2 regions of the Caulobacter sp. Root1472 genome follow, and region 2 is predicted to be linked to the other one. Evidence: riboswitches for the same ligand, from Rfam matches in the RefSeq annotation. Region 2 holds a riboswitch; the other holds the start of a gene.
What was found. Region 2 has a riboswitch for cobalamin ahead of metE (5-methyltetrahydropteroyltriglutamate--homocysteine S-methyltransferase). Riboswitches for the same ligand answer to the same signal wherever they lie in the genome.
Positions count from the first base shown of each region.

Region 1 (4,188 bases), on a different contig from region 2:
CCCATCACTCCCCCCACCGTCGGCTTCGCCGACACCTCCCCACAGGGGGAGGATCTAGGACGCACGGCTTCGTCGCCTTTCGGGATCTCCCGAAAGGAGGGGTGGGGAGGCGCGAGTGTGCGTTTCGGCTAGACCTGACCGCTCCGCGAAACCGTTTGTCTCAAGGGACGGCGATTGAGGGCTTGTTTCATCCCGATCGACGTTTCCCCTCAGGCGGGCAGGATCAAAGTCGCCCGGAAGGGGCCGTCGGCGACTCCGACTGATCCTGGAACAGGCCGGTTTGAACTCCCAGCCCCGTCAACCCGCCTGTCCCGCCATCGCCCCCCGACAAGCCTTGGAGCCTTCTGAGCCCCGCCGCCCGCCGCGGTCCGATCGCCAGGCCCAGGCGGCCCCGCTCGGTTCCATCCCCATCGCCTGCTTGAGCCGGTACCAAGAGCCCTCCCCCGCGATGGAGACGAGATCAGTATGAGACGGGTTTGAGCTCCGAGGACTTGTGACGCTGATTATTTTTCAGGGCGTTGAGATCGTTGATGTTCTTTGCGTCCGCGACGGGGATGGAGCGCCGTCTATCCCCGTCTCAACACCTATTTCAGGCGCAGAGTCAGCCCGGCGACGACCAGGGTCACCGCGTCGGCGGCCTGGGCCAGGGCCTGGTGCAGGCGGCCCGCCTCGTCGCGAAATCGCCGAGCCAGGGTGTTGTCCGGCACGATGCCGAACCCGACCTCGTTGGAGACCAACCACAGCGTTCCCGGAAACCGTCCGGCCGCCTCGACCAGCCCGGCGGCCGCCGTCGCCACGTCGCGTTCGGCCAGCATCAGGTTCGACAGCCACAGCGTCAGGCAGTCGACCACGACGATGTCCTTCGCGCCCAGCGGCGCCAACGCACCTGCGATATCGAGCGACGCCTCCAACGTCGTCCAGGCCGGACCCCGGTCCTTCCGGTGGCGCGCGATGCGCTCGGCCATCTCCGAATCGAAGGCCTGGGCCGTGGCGATCATGACCAGCCGGCCTTCGGTTTCAGAGGCTAGAGCCTCCGCCGCCGCCTGGGCGAAGGCGCTCTTGCCGGATCGGGCTCCGCCCAAGACGAGGGTAAACGGCAAGATGTGCTCCAGATCTCCAGCCAGATTGACCGTGTGCGACGCAACATATAGTGCAGCTCTCGCGACAGGTTCCTCGAAAGAGGATGAAAAGGGAACTCGGGTGCGAAACCCGGGCTGCCCCCGCAACTGTAAGCGGCGAGCCCGCGCGTCACTACGCCACTGACCGTCCTCTTCAAGAGAACGATTGGGAAGGCGACGCGCACCGGCCTTGACCCGCGAGCCAGGAGACCTGCCCGTCGCGGTCGTCCTTCGTCCGGCCGGGGTGCGCCGTACGATGGGGTTCTTTCCCCCGAGGCGACATCGTCAGGCCGGTCCGGATCCCCGGGCCTGCCTTCGTTGCCGCGCACGGAGGACTTGAACATGCGCCCGATTTCCATCCTGGCCCTGGTGGCCGCCCTGCCTGCCTTGGTCCTGCCCAGCCAGGTCCTGGCCGCCGAGCCCCTCGACGAAACCAACGCTGTCGACCAGGTGGTCGTCACCGCCGGCCGCGCCGCCGACAAGCTGTCGGAGGTCCCGGTCAGCATGACCGTGATCACCGCGCAGACCCTGCGCCAGCGCCAGGCGGTGGTGGTCTCCGACCTGCTGTCGCGCACCCCCGGCGTCAGCGTCACCCGCAACGGCGGCGTCGGCGGTTCGACCCAGGTGCGCATCCGCGGCGCCGAGAGCGACCAGACCGCCGTGCTGATCGACGGCGTCAAGCTCAACGATCCGTCGGCGACCGGCGGCGGCTACAACTTCGCCACCCTGCTGGCCGGCGACGTCGACCGCATCGAGGTGCTGCGGGGCCCGCAATCGACCCTGTGGGGCAGCCAGGCCATCGGCGGCGTGGTCAGCATGATCACCAAGACCCCCGACGGGCCGCTGTCGGGTGACGCCACGGTCGAGGGCGGGTCGCGCGCCACGGCCTACGCCCGGGTCGGGGTCGGGGCCGGCGGCGCCTGGGGCGGGTGGCGTCTGGCGGCCGGGTCCTACACCACCGCCGGCGTCTCCAACTTCGACAAGGCCATGGGCGGCCAGGAGAAGGACGGCTACCGCAACGCCGCCGTCAGCGGCCGCCTGGACCTGAACGTCACCGACTGGGCCGCTCTCGACGCCCGCCTGTCCTATGCCCGGGGCCGCAACGAATACGACAGCTCGCTCCCGGCCCCGCCCTATGCGCTGGGCGACACCGCCGACTATGGCAAGACCAGGGAGCTGGTCGGCTATGTCGGGACGCGCCTGTCCAACTTCGATGGCGCCCTCAGCAGCCGCATCGGCTACGCCTACACCCAGACCGACCGCGACAACTACGACCCCACCCTGAGCGCGCCCAAGACCTTCGACTCGCGCGGCACGGACAACAGCCTAGAATACCAGGGCACCTGGACGATCAATCCCGTCTGGCGCGCGGTGTTTGGCGCCGAGACCGAGCGCACCTGGTTCCGCACCGCCTCGCCGTCGTTCAGCCCAGACGTCGATCGCCACGCCACCGGCATGGACAGCGTCTATGGCCAACTGCAGGCCAAGCCGGTCGAGGGCCTGACCCTGACCGGCGGCGTTCGCCACGACGACCACGACACCTTCGGCGGGGCCACCACCTACCAGGCCGGCGCGACCTGGAGCCCGAACGGCGGAACCACCGTCTTCCGCGCCAACTATGGCGAGGGCTTCAAGGCCCCGTCGCTGTACCAGCTGTACAGCGACTACGGGAACATCGACCTGAAGCCGGAGGCCGCCAAGAGCTGGGACCTCAGCGTCGAGCACAGCCTGCTGGACGGCCGCCTGCGCGGCGCGATCACCTATTTCAACCGCGACACCAAGAACCAGATCGACTTCCTGTCCAATAACACCCCGCCCAACTACGGCGGTTACGCCAACACGGCCAAGACCCAGGCCGACGGCGTCGAGGTGGAAGGCAGCTTCGAGGTTAATACCCGGCTGACCCTGTCGGCCAACTACACCAACATGGACGCGGTCAATAGGTCGGCCGGCCCGAACTACGGCAAGGACCTGGCGCGCCGGGCCGGCGAGACCGCCTCGGCGGACGCCGAACTCAGCTTCGCCAACGGCCTGACCGGCGGGGTGACGATGCAGTATGTTGGCCACAGCTTCGACAACCCGTCCAACACCCGGCGGCTGAAGAGCTATGTCCTGACCGACGTACGGATCGCCTATCCGATCAACGAGACGTTCGAGCTGTACGGCCGGGTCGAGAACCTGTTCGACCAGCACTACGAGACCCTCTACGGCTACGGGACCCTGGGCCGCGGCGCCTTCGCTGGCGTTCGGGCGCGGTTCTAGCCGTGACCACGCCGGCGGCCTTCCTCGGCCACGGCGGACGCCTTGGGGCGGCGTGTGCGGCCTGGCCGAATGCGCCGACGCCATGGCTGGACCTGTCGACGGGGATCAATCCGCGCCCCTACCCGATCCCGGCCCTTGACCCCGAAACCTGGTCGCGCCTTCCTGATCCGGAGTCCTTGCGGAGACTGGAGCGGATCGCGGCCGCGGCGTTCGGCGTCGAGGATCCGGCCCGGGTCGTCGCGGCGGCGGGCAGCGAGGCGTTGATCCGCCTTCTGCCCCGCCTGCTGACCGCGCGGTGCGTGGCGATCCCGGCCCGGACCTATGGCGGCCACGCCGACGCCTGGCGGGCGGCGGGCGCCCGGATCGTCGACCTGGACGAGACGGCGGCCGACCTGCGGGTGCTGGTCAATCCGGACAACCCCACCGGCCGCGTCCTGTCGGCCGACCAGGTCCTCAACCTGGCCGACGGACCGTTGCTGGTGGACGAGGCGTTCGCCGACCTCGATCCGCCGCGCTCGGTCGCCGTCCTGGCCGGCGCGACCGGCCACGAAGGGCTGATGGTCCTGCGCTCGTTCGGCAAGTTCTACGGCCTGGCGGGCGCGCGGCTGGGCTTCCTGGTCGCCGAGCCGGCCCTGGCGACCCGCGTCCGCCGGGCGCTGGGCGACTGGCCCGTCTCGGGTCCGGCGATCGCCGCCGGCCTGACGGCCTATGCCGACACCGCCTGGGCGGTCCAGACCCGCCTGCGCCTGATCGAGGACGCCGCGCGGCTGGACAGCCTGCTGGACGGCGCCGGCTTCACGATCGTCGG
Region 1 is NZ_LMFX01000001.1:196,506-200,693, reverse strand. It holds gene cobU (bifunctional adenosylcobinamide kinase/adenosylcobinamide-phosphate guanylyltransferase) at 585-1,100, opposite strand; cobalamin riboswitch at 1,150-1,352, shown strand; gene ASD47_RS00930 (TonB-dependent siderophore receptor) at 1,461-3,380, shown strand; gene cobD (threonine-phosphate decarboxylase CobD) at 3,383-4,188, shown strand, end outside.
Region 1: linked by a shared signal. The riboswitch ahead of ASD47_RS00930 (TonB-dependent siderophore receptor) and the one ahead of metE (5-methyltetrahydropteroyltriglutamate--homocysteine S-methyltransferase) in region 2 are both predicted to bind cobalamin.

Region 2 (4,188 bases):
GGCGGCCGCACGCAGCGCGAGCCGTAGGACTGCACCCAGCCGTGGCGGGTGAAGGCGAAGCCCGACAGCTGCTCGCCGAAATACTGCACCATGTCGTTGCGCTCGAACTCGCCGTGGACCAGCACGTCCAGCCCGATCTCGGCCTGCCAGGCGACAGTGCGGGCGGTCTCGGCGCGCAGGAACGCCGTGTAGTCCACGTCGCTCAGCTGGCCCTTGCCGTGGGCCGAGCGCGCCTGGCGCACCGCCTCGGTCTGGGGGAACGAGCCGATGGTGGTGGTGGGGAAGGCCGGCAGGTCCAGGCGCGCGATCTGCACCGCTTGCCGACGGCCGAACGGCGAGCGGCGCCGGGCCATGTCCGGCGTGGTGGCGGCCAGGCGCGCGGCCACCGCCGCGTCGTGGATCCTGGGCGAGGCGCGCCGCGCCTTTGCCGCCTCCGCGCTGGCGGCCAGTTGGGACGCCACCGCGGCCCGGCCCCGGTTCAGCGCCGTGGCCAGCACCACCAGCTCCTCGATCTTCTGGACGCCGAACGCCAGCCACTGGCGGACCTCCGGATCGATCGCCGTCTCCAGGTCCAGGTCGATCGGCGCGTGCAGCAGCGAGCAGGACGGCGCCAGGATCACCCGGTCGCCGCCGCGCCGCGAGACGATCGGGTCCAGGCGATCGAGCAGGGCCGGCAGGTCGGCCCGCCAGACGTTGCGGCCGTCGATCACCCCCAGCGACAGCACCAGGCTTTCGGGCGCCAGGGCCAGGACCGCGTCGAGCTCTTCTGGCGCGCGCGCCAGATCGACGTGGACGCCGTCGACCGGCAGGTTCACCGCCGTGGCCAGGTTGTCGCCATAGGCGCCGAAATAGCTGGTCAGCATCAGGCGCAGGCCGGGCGCGGCATGGGTCAGGGCGCCATAGGCGCGGCGCAGCTCGCCGCGCTCGAAGTCGGTCAGATCCAGCGCCAGGCAGGGCTCGTCCATCTGCACCCAGTCGGCGCCGGCCTGCTGGAGCCGGACCAGGATCTCGGCATAGACCGGGACCAGGGCCGACAGCAGCGACAGCGGCGAGAAGTCCTCGTCCCTGGTCTTGGCCAGCTTGAGGAAGGTGACCGGGCCCAGCAGCACCGGGCGGGTGTGGACGCCCAGCGCCCGGGCCTCCAGGAACTCGTCGATCGGCTTGGTGGAGGTCAGGGCGAAGGCCTGGTCGCGCGACACCTCCGGGGCCAGGTAATGGTAGTTGGTGTCGAACCACTTGGTCATCTCCAGGGCCGGCAAGCCGGAACCCTGGTGATGCGCGTGACCGTGGGCGCAGGCCGCCTCGGTCGCGCCGCCTTGCGCGCCGCGCGCCATGGTGAAGTAGCCGGCGGTGTCGGTCGGGCCGCCTGTCCAGCCGTAGATCGCCGGAATGGCCCCGACCATGACGCTGGTGTCCAGCACATGGTCGTAGAGCGAGAAGTCGTTGCTGGGCACATGGACCACGCCGAGGGCGGCCTGGCGGGTCCAGGCGCCGGCGCGCAGGGCGGCGGCCGTGGCGAGCAGCGCCTGGGCGTTGGTCTTGCCCGCCCAATGGTTCTCAAGCGCGAACTTCAGTTCGCGGTGCGGTCCGATGCGGGGAAAGCCCAGGGTGGCGACGGTGACGGTCATGTTCGAAAAGCCTCTGCCGGTGTGATGGCGGAGGCGGGTCGGGACGCGCGCGAGGGGACGCGCACGGGCCATGGGGTCCGGTCACGCCTTGGCATGCGACCAGACCGGACACCCCGCCGGAGGACGTTATCTGTCGGGGCAGGTCTCCTGGCTCACGGGTCAGCGCCCCTGTCCTGGCCTTCCCGACACGCCACCGATCCAGCTCGGCGCGTCAGTGACACGTATCGGACAGCGGCTCGCCGCTCACAGTTGCGGGGGCAGCGCCGGATTCGGGCTTTCAAGACCCTCACCGACTTCCCTCTTAGCTGCGGACGCGCGAACGCCCGCAGACCACGACCCGCCCAGAAGGCGCGCGTTCCCGCCCGGCGTCAAGAGGGACATAAGGATATCTTTATGTGATTTCGAGGGGCCGGCGCCGCCCTAACAAAATGTCGCACCCGGCGATCCTTAAACCTGCGGGAAACGATGCTTCCCCTAAGGCTGCCCTTTGGTGTGTGGGCTTCCTTGCGAGCGCGGGGAAGGGGAGGGCGTCTTGCGGCAACCAACGGATCTCGGCGTCGCCGCCCAAGGCGCTCGCAAGCCGTGGCGGGGTTACGGTGATCTGCGCCTGGAAGCCGCGATCTTCCTGCTGGTGGCCGTGTCGTTCGCCGCTGTGCTGGGCAAGAGCGCCATCACCAGCCAGACCCTGGTCCTGTCCTCACAGTCGGGCCGGTTCGCGACCTACGGCTATTCCGACGCTGAAAACGGCGGGCGCACCATCGTCTCCGTCGATCCGCGCAAGCCCCTGTCCTGGTCGTGCGACATCCGCCAGGACGCGGCCTATCCCTATTGCGGCTACGGTCTGGCGCTGGACGTCGGGGGCCAGACCGACGGCCTGGACCTCTCGCGCTTCCAGACCATCGTCCTGCGCTTTTCCTACCAGGGGCAGGGCGACCGCCTGAGGCTGGTCGTGAAGACCTCGCCGAATGCGGCCGTACAGGCAAAACTGAAGGGCGAGCAGATGCCCTTGGCGATGGACATCCCTGTCGTCCAGGGCCGTAACGAAGTGCGCCTGCCGCTGAACCAGCTGGCGCCGGAGGAATGGTGGGTGGCCAGCCACGGCCTTTCGACCGCCGAGGCCGCGCCGAACCTCGAGACGGTCCGTTCCGTGGCCATCTCCACCAGCGGCGCCAAGGTCGGCCATCTGGCGATCTTGGTCGACGACTTGACCTTCGAAGGATCGTACCTTTCGACCGAGCAGTTCTACCTTGTCATCCTCGGGCTCTGGCTGGTGCTGTCGGCGGGCTTCCTGGTCTGGCGCTTCCTGCACATGCGCGGCGACTACGAGGCCCGGAGGCGTCGTCAAGCGGAGGAGGCCGGCCGGCTGGCCGAGGCCCACGCCGCCGCCCAGGCCGCCAGCAGCGCCAAGTCGCGATTCCTCGGCAATATGAGCCACGAACTGCGCACGCCGCTCAACGCCATCATCGGCTACGCCTACTGGCTGGAGCGCACCGCGCTGGACGCCAAGCAGCGCGCGGCGGTCAAGACGGTGCAGGCCAGCGGCGAGCACCTGCTGGCCGTGATCAGCGACATCCTGGACGTGGCCAAGATCGAGGCCGGCAAGTTCGAGCTGCTGGTCGCGCCCTTCGACCTGCATGATTGCGTCGCGGGCGCGGGCGAGATGTTCCGGTTGCCGGCGCGTGACAAAGGCCTGGACTTCGCCGTCGGCTTGGATCCGGACGTCCCGCGGCGAGTCGAGGCGGATGAAAAGCGGGTTCGGCAGATCCTGATCAACCTGCTGGGCAATGCGATCAAGTTCACCGCCAGCGGTCGGGTCGACCTGCGGGTCAGTCTCGTCGAAGCCATGGGGGAAACCGCGCGCCTGCGTTTCGCCGTCGACGACACCGGTGTCGGGATCGCGCCGGACCAGCTGGACGGCGTCTTCCGTCCGTTCGAGCAGGCGGGCGACGCGGCGGACCGAAACGAGGGCACGGGCCTGGGGCTGAGCATCAGCCGGCAGATCGTCACCTTGATGCAGGGCGAAATCGGGGTCGAGAGCACCTTAGGCCAGGGCAGCCGTTTCACGGTCGAGATCACGGTCCCGGTTCCCAAGGCCGAGGTCGAGGCGACCGGGCCGGCGACGCCGCGGCTCCGGCGCTTAAGGTCGGCTTAGGGCTTTCGTTCCATTTTCGCGGCCGCTCCGGACAGCCGCGGCGCGAAGATCCGGGATCGACATGAGCGCGGCGTCTGCGGTCGCATCGTCACCCGGCCGCGCTCCGGTGGGGCCATGAACGGGCCATACTTCGGCCTGCAACTTCCAGCGGAGTACGCGCGTCGGGTGGGGGCGCGGGAACATGACGCGAGGAGGCCAAGCGGGCCGGGACGGAACTTGGCGCGTCGCCGGGTTCGTGGCTTCCGCCCTGCTGCACGCCGTTCTGCTCGCCTGTCTCCTGCATTACGCCGCGCGGGACATGCCCGCCTACGATCAGCCGCCGCCTCTCCAGGTCGTCCTGATCACGCCCTCAAGATTGGACCGAGATCGCGAGACGCCTCGTCCGGTTCGCCGCCGTGTCGTGGCGCG
Region 2 is NZ_LMFX01000023.1:69,041-73,228, forward strand. It holds gene metE (5-methyltetrahydropteroyltriglutamate--homocysteine S-methyltransferase) at 1-1,628, opposite strand, end outside; cobalamin riboswitch at 1,748-1,978, opposite strand; gene ASD47_RS15295 (HAMP domain-containing sensor histidine kinase) at 2,161-3,780, shown strand; gene ASD47_RS15300 (hypothetical protein) at 4,016-4,188, shown strand, end outside.